DNA from 3 places in the Thaumasiovibrio subtropicus genome. Region 2 is predicted to be linked to each of the others. Evidence: riboswitches for the same ligand, from Rfam matches in the RefSeq annotation. Region 2 holds a riboswitch; each other region holds the start of a gene.
The links. Region 2 has a riboswitch for thiamine pyrophosphate ahead of thiB (thiamine ABC transporter substrate binding subunit). Riboswitches for the same ligand answer to the same signal wherever they lie in the genome.
Positions count from the first base shown of each region.

Region 1: it holds a riboswitch for thiamine pyrophosphate, as region 2 does, so the genes downstream of both, thiD (bifunctional hydroxymethylpyrimidine kinase/phosphomethylpyrimidine kinase) here and thiB (thiamine ABC transporter substrate binding subunit) in region 2, are expected to answer to the same signal.
Region 3: it holds a riboswitch for thiamine pyrophosphate, as region 2 does, so the genes downstream of both, thiC (phosphomethylpyrimidine synthase ThiC) here and thiB (thiamine ABC transporter substrate binding subunit) in region 2, are expected to answer to the same signal.

Region 1 is NZ_AP023055.1:786,343-788,611, reverse strand. It holds gene TSUB_RS19905 (hypothetical protein) at 1-257, opposite strand, end outside; TPP riboswitch at 809-913, shown strand; gene thiD (bifunctional hydroxymethylpyrimidine kinase/phosphomethylpyrimidine kinase) at 970-1,776, shown strand; gene TSUB_RS19895 (ABC transporter ATP-binding protein) at 1,773-2,269, shown strand, end outside.
Region 2 is NZ_AP023054.1:340,978-343,246, reverse strand. It holds gene TSUB_RS01700 (DUF547 domain-containing protein) at 1-680, opposite strand, end outside; TPP riboswitch at 835-962, shown strand; gene thiB (thiamine ABC transporter substrate binding subunit) at 998-1,984, shown strand; gene thiP (thiamine/thiamine pyrophosphate ABC transporter permease) at 2,027-2,269, shown strand, end outside.
Region 3 is NZ_AP023054.1:42,464-44,732, forward strand. It holds gene TSUB_RS00205 (tetratricopeptide repeat protein) at 1-540, shown strand, start outside; TPP riboswitch at 719-817, shown strand; gene thiC (phosphomethylpyrimidine synthase ThiC) at 904-2,269, shown strand, end outside.

The DNA.
Region 1 (2,269 bases), on a different replicon from region 2:
CATAAATTGAGTTGAGATCGGATATCCAACGGCAACTCATTTAACTGTTCATTACTTGGTAAGCGCTTTTTATTGGTGCCGGAGAAAAGCTGGATTAAATATCCACCTTTTGATTGAGCATACTCCTGCTCGCACATATTTATATTGTTATCTTGAGCCAAGTCAGAAAATATATCAGCAGAGTCGATATCTGTTTGCGCGTGCAATGCGCTGGACACTGCAAATACTAGTGGCAACAAATGATACTTCTTCTTCATAATGTTCTGCTTAATTAAAATAAACGGTAACAAACAACATTGTCATTTGCATGGATTGTTGACCTCAATTGCCCAATGTTACCACATTAGCCGATTCAATCATCGCCAGATTGACAGACAAATTAGTAAATTCGGCACTAAGATCAACAGCATGAACTTGACGACTCTCAAATTTTCCGGCGAGGTACACAAAAATGCCATGACAATATGAAGTATTTGGCTCAAATTCGCACGGTAACAGCATTGATACTCAATCCACCTCACTCAGCATAGTGACGAATAACGTCCCTACCCCGTTGAGTAATTTATACGCTATCACCACATTCCATCTGGGTTGCATATGTTATCTTGACAACATTTCATGCATTATTTGCAACCAAGTAACTGGTGTGCTGTTTCCTGCATCTGATCTCCCTTCATGAAACGAAAGGTCAAAGACAGTTTGACACAGAGCACAGTTTTTTGATGTATTTAGCTTATTATTCGCAAAGTTAGCCTTACAAACCTATCTGTGAGGCTAACATTCACACTTTGTGCTGACATCAAAGCGCAAAAGTTAGTCGGGGAGCTCAAGTGAGAGCTGAGACTGTTAAATAACAGGACCCGTTGAACCTGATTCAGTTAATACTGGCGTAGGGAACTAACAGGCAGATCACGACTATCTTGCTTCCTGTTATTCGATCTACGTCGCTAAGAAAGGGAAGCAAAGCCTATGTCTACTCCAATCACTTTGACCATCGCAGGCTCCGATAGTGGTGGCGGCGCTGGTATTCAGGCGGATATCAAAGCGATTTCTGCCACAGGTGGCTACGCTTGCTCAGCGATTACCGCATTAACCGCACAAAACACCCAGGGCGTTCAAGGTATCTTACCCATTGATACTGACTTTGTTGCTCAACAACTTGATGCGATTTTCACAGACCTCAATGTCAAAGCCGTCAAAATTGGCATGCTGGCGGATAGCAATATCATTGGCGTTGTCGCGGAGAAACTGCGTCAGTATAGGCCACAGCATATCGTGCTAGACCCTGTCATGGTCGCGACGAGCGGTGATTTGCTGTTAAAAACAGACGCCATTGAAAGCCTAAAAAACGAACTGTTGCCCCTTGCCACGGTTATCACGCCTAATTTGCCCGAGGCGGCAGCACTCACAGGCCTACCAATCCCCCATAACGATGCGGAGACAAAATCACTGATAGCCGCATTGCAAGCACTCAATACCCACGCGGTATTACTCAAAGGCGGGCATCACCATGACGATAGCCAAGCCACTGACTATCTAATAAAAGACGGGAAAGTCACCCCGTATACCGTGGCTCGCCACCACACACACAACACCCATGGTACGGGATGTACTCTCTCGTCAGCGATTGCGAGCTACTTAGCGCAGCAGCACACTTTACATACCGCAGTGGAACTCGGCAAAGCCTACATAACCGACGCGATTAAACACGCCGATGACCTCGAAATTGGCAAAGGCCACGGGCCCGTTAATCACTTCTTTGCTCTCAAAAAATGACCATTACGGCTAATTCGCTGAGCTTGAGATTTGATAATGAAGCTCAGCCACTTTTTGACAACCTCAGCTTTGCTTTTCGTGACTGGACCTGCGTCCTAGGACGAAGCGGTTGTGGTAAAACGACCTTACTTCGTTTACTGGCGGGGTTAACGGACGACGCGCACTTTACGTCGGGCGATATCCGTCTCGGTGATGGTCAGCAAACACAACCACTTAGCCATCAACACGTGGCCTATATGGGACAACAAGACTTGCTGTTCCCTTGGCTCAATGTGCTCGATAACGTCTGCCTATCCTCGGTGATTAAAGGCAAAAAGCCAACCCAAAGCCAGTGTCAAAGAGCCAAGGCATTATTGAAAGAGGTTGGCCTTGAGGGTGAAGAAGCAAAAACACCAAACCAACTTTCCGGTGGAATGCGACAACGCGTTGCTTTGGCAAGAACACTCATGCAAGACAAGCCAGTGGTGTTGATGGATGAGCCATTCTCTGCCCT
Region 2 (2,269 bases):
TTAACGCTCGGCTTAAAATCCACGCCATACCAGTCGTAGATCGAGCTTAACACCGCGCGATCACCGTTGATCAACACACCTTTATCACTATTGATAAAACGCCTTGCTGCTTCCTCTAGCAGTGTCTCTGTGTTTTGGGCCGTATAAGCATGTGGCAACAGATCAGGACAACCTAAGCTCGCGCAATTAACCGCATAGTGAATGCGAGGCTCTTGCCATATAGGGCGAAGGATTCTGTGTTCAATGTCGTTGAGCGTTAATGCTTCCCCCGCAATCACCACAAGCTCATCATCCCAAGGGCCAAACTGAAAGAAGCCTCCCAGTTTCGTTATCGAAGCGAGGGGATAGTTATCAATGATCAACTGTACCGTCAGAGCGTTATAGAGATTGACCCAATAAGCAAACTGCTCTTCACGGCTAAAACCTCGCGGGTCAATTGCAGTCAGCGTGGAGAGATACTGCTGAATGTCAGTTTGGCCACTGGCTTTGTATTTCCCATAATCAAAGTAGCTTTGCGATTGTTCAACGGAGACATACCGACTCAACACCTGCTGCCATCGATCATGTGAAATAGTGGCGTTTCCAGATTGGGAAGCGTCCCACATCGGCCACAAATCCGACTTGGGCGCTGCCCAAAGCGGCAACGTCACACACCACAGTAACCACCACCACTTTCTCATTGCTCACTCCTCACGCTATCATTTGTTCACGCTATACTGAGACCCGGTGATACCAAAAAGCTTTCACCACACCGACACAGATACAAATGGCGTCAATGAATTCAATACATTCACCGCACTATCGTTACAAACAGATGAAGAGTCGTTACAATAGCTTGTTCTCATGGGGAGCCAAGATACATGCGCAACAAGCATTGCAGGCTGAGAGAGTAATTGCTATTACGATACCCAATGAACCTGATCCAGTTTAAGCTGGCGTAGGGATTGAGACTCGCTGCTCATAACCTGTGCCGCCCGACACCTTGTTTGGAGCACCGATGAAAAAGACCGCTTTGGCCATACTGATGTGCGCAGCAACACTCCCAGCAGTAGCCGCGAATGACACATTAAACATTTATACCTACAGCTCGTTTGCCAGTGACTGGGGACCAGGCCCCGCAATCAAAACCGCCTTTGAAGCACAATGCGATTGCAATGTTAACTATGTCGCACTTGATGACGGTGTTTCTATTCTCAACCGCTTACGCCTTGAAGGCGAAAAATCCAATGCTGACATCATCCTTGGTCTGGATGACAACCTCATTGTCGAAGCAACACAAACCGGTCTCATTGCTAAACACGATGTCGATACAACCGCGCTAACACTGCCAGGCGGTTGGCAAGATAGCCACTTTGTTCCTTTTGATTATGGCTACTTCGCGTTCGTTTATAACAAAACCCAACTTGAGAATCCCCCAACAAGCCTAAAAGACCTCATTGAGCGCGACGACATTAAGATCCTGTATCAGGATCCTCGCACTTCGACACCCGGTCAAGGTCTCATGCTGTGGGTCAAACATGTTTATGGTGTGAACGCCTTTGAAGCATGGGGAAAGATTGCGAAGAAAACCGTGACCGTCACTAAAGGATGGTCTGAAGCCTACAGCATGTTCCTTGATGGTGAAGCCGATATGGTGCTCTCCTATACGACATCACCGGCCTATCACCTTATCGCAGAAGAAGACAGCAACTATGCTGCTGCACACTTCGACGAGGGCCATTATATGCAAGTAGAGGTTGCCGCCAAGCTCAAGCATGCACCGAACGCCAAACTCGCCGACGACTTTCTTCAATTTATGCTTTCAGAGGGATTCCAACAACATATCGCTACAGGCAACTGGATGTATCCCGTGATTGATGTTGATCTGCCTGCGGGCTTTGAAACACTCACTGTACCCAAGACACCGCTGAACTTTAGTGCAGAAGAGGTGAATGAGAAACGCCGCGGTTGGATTCGTGAATGGCAAACTGCCCTCATTCAATAACCGTCATGATGCTATCTCAACAATATAGCGGACAAGTACGCCATGCTTAACTCGCGATATTGGTCAACGACCCTGCCCGGCCTCCTCAGTGCCGGGCTTATTGTTTGCTTTATTTTTGGCGCACTCCTCTCTTTATGGTTAATTGCACCCACCTTTGATATCCAACAGATTTGGCAAGATCCCTACCTTCGCCACATCACCGCATTCAGCTTTATTCAAGCAACCTACTCCACCTTGCTAAGCCTAGCCATTGCTATCCCTCTGGCTGAGTCACTCTCTCATCGA
Region 3 (2,269 bases), 300 kb from region 2:
GTTGAAGCGCTGCGCCATGAACCAGATTCAGCACAAGTACTTGCTAGCCTTGGCGATTACCACTTAACTGTTGGCGAGGTTGAACTGGCGATTGAATTTGCATTGCAAGCGCTAAAATTAGAGCCTGAAAATGCCTCTGCAAACGTTTTGATGGGAAGCGCGCAGCTTGCAGCTGGAAATGTCGATGATGCTGCTTATCACGCAAAGTTTGCAATCCTCCAGAATCCTCACTCTGAAATTGCGTTACAACTGCTCGCAGATATAAAAGCACGCCAAAGTTGGCTCTTGGGGTTGTGGTGGCAATTTAACAATAAAGTGACTGCGCTAAGTGACGTGGGCTCCGCGCTCGTGCTCATCGGCGGCTATCTCCTGTTCAATTTATTGTCACAATTATTAACCGATTTTGGTTATCAGAGCCTGTCCACTGCGACTGCTTTTGTCTGGCTAGGTATCGTTGTCTATAGCTGGGTCTGTATACCACTCTATTATCGACAGCTCAGAAAAGAGCTATCGACATTCCAGTTCAAACCGGACTTTTAAGAATGCGAACCAGCCTGTTTGTTTACTTAGGCAGACAGGCCTCGTATCTAGCCAATCTTGCGTGCTAATTAAGATCGTTTCTCATCATTGCACGCTCTTTTCAGCACATTGTTAAAAAACGTCACATTATCTTGTCTCTGGCTTGCTGGATGGAGGTTGAGTAACTTATACTCGCTCCGTGAACTTGTCGGAGTGCCATTTGGCTGAGACCGTAATAACGGGATCCGTTGAACCTGATCAGGCTAATACCTGCGAAGGGAACAAGAGCAAGAATGCTGTATATCTCGCAGTAGATCTATCTTTTGCTCATCTAGCACCTTTCCGGCAAGCATTTTCCCTTACAAGGACAAAAAGGAAATTGCTATGTCGAGCCGTAAACAAGCCCGTTTGGATGCAAAACAATTTATTGACTCCCTAACGGTGCAACCTTATCCAAATTCTCAGAAAGTCTATGTCACTGGTAGCCGTGAAGATATTCGTGTTCCTATGCGCGAGATCTCTGTCAGCGATAGCCTCGTTGGCGGTACGAAAGAGAACCCACAGTTTGAACCTAATGAGCCAGTGCGTGTGTATGACACCTCGGGCTATTACACAGACCCTGAACAGAACATTGATATTTACTCCGGCCTAAACTTCGTTCGTGAGAACTGGATTGAAGAGCGCAATGACACTGAGCTTCTTGATGAACAGAGCTCTGCCTATAGTCGTGAACGTATGGCGGATGACACCTTGGATGATTTGCGTTTTAACCTGCGTGCTCGTATTCGTCGTGCGAAGCCGGGTCAATGTGTCACTCAGTTGCACTATGCGCGTAAAGGCATCATTACCCCAGAGATGGAGTACATCGCCATTCGTGAGAACATGGGTCGTGCAAAGTATCGTGATGAAGTGTTAAACCAGCAGCATCCCGGTGTCAGCTTTGGCGCAAACTTGCCGAAAGAAATTACGCCAGAATTTGTGCGTAAAGAAGTGGCAGAAGGTCGAGCGATCATTCCTGCCAATATCAACCACCCTGAATCAGAGCCGATGATTATTGGTCGAAACTTCCTTGTGAAGGTCAACTCTAACATTGGTAACTCAGCGGTAAGCTCATCGATAGAAGAAGAAGTTGAAAAGCTGGTATGGTCAACCCGCTGGGGTGGCGACACCGTGATGGATCTGTCGACGGGGCGTAATATCCATGAAACACGTGAGTGGATTCTACGTAATAGCCCAGTACCAATCGGTACCGTTCCAATGTATCAAGCGCTAGAAAAAGTGAATGGTGTTGCTGAGAACCTGACTTGGGAAGTGTTCCGAGATACGTTACTAGAGCAAGCGGAGCAAGGTGTCGATTACTTTACCATTCACGCCGGTGTACTTTTACGCTACGTACCAATGACCGCGAAGCGTGTAACTGGCATCGTTTCTCGTGGTGGCTCCATTATGGCGAAATGGTGTTTAGCGCACCATAAAGAGAGTTTCCTCTATGTGCACTTCCGCGAGATTTGTGAAATCTGTGCGCAATATGATATTTCACTGTCGCTTGGTGATGGTCTACGTCCGGGCTCGGTTGCTGATGCCAATGATGAAGCGCAATTCAGTGAATTACGCACCCTTGGTGAGCTGACCAAGATTGCATGGGAATACGATGTTCAGGTCATGATTGAAGGTCCAGGACACGTACCAATGCATATGATCAAAGAGAACATGGATGAGCAACTTAAGCATTGCCACGAAGCACCATTCT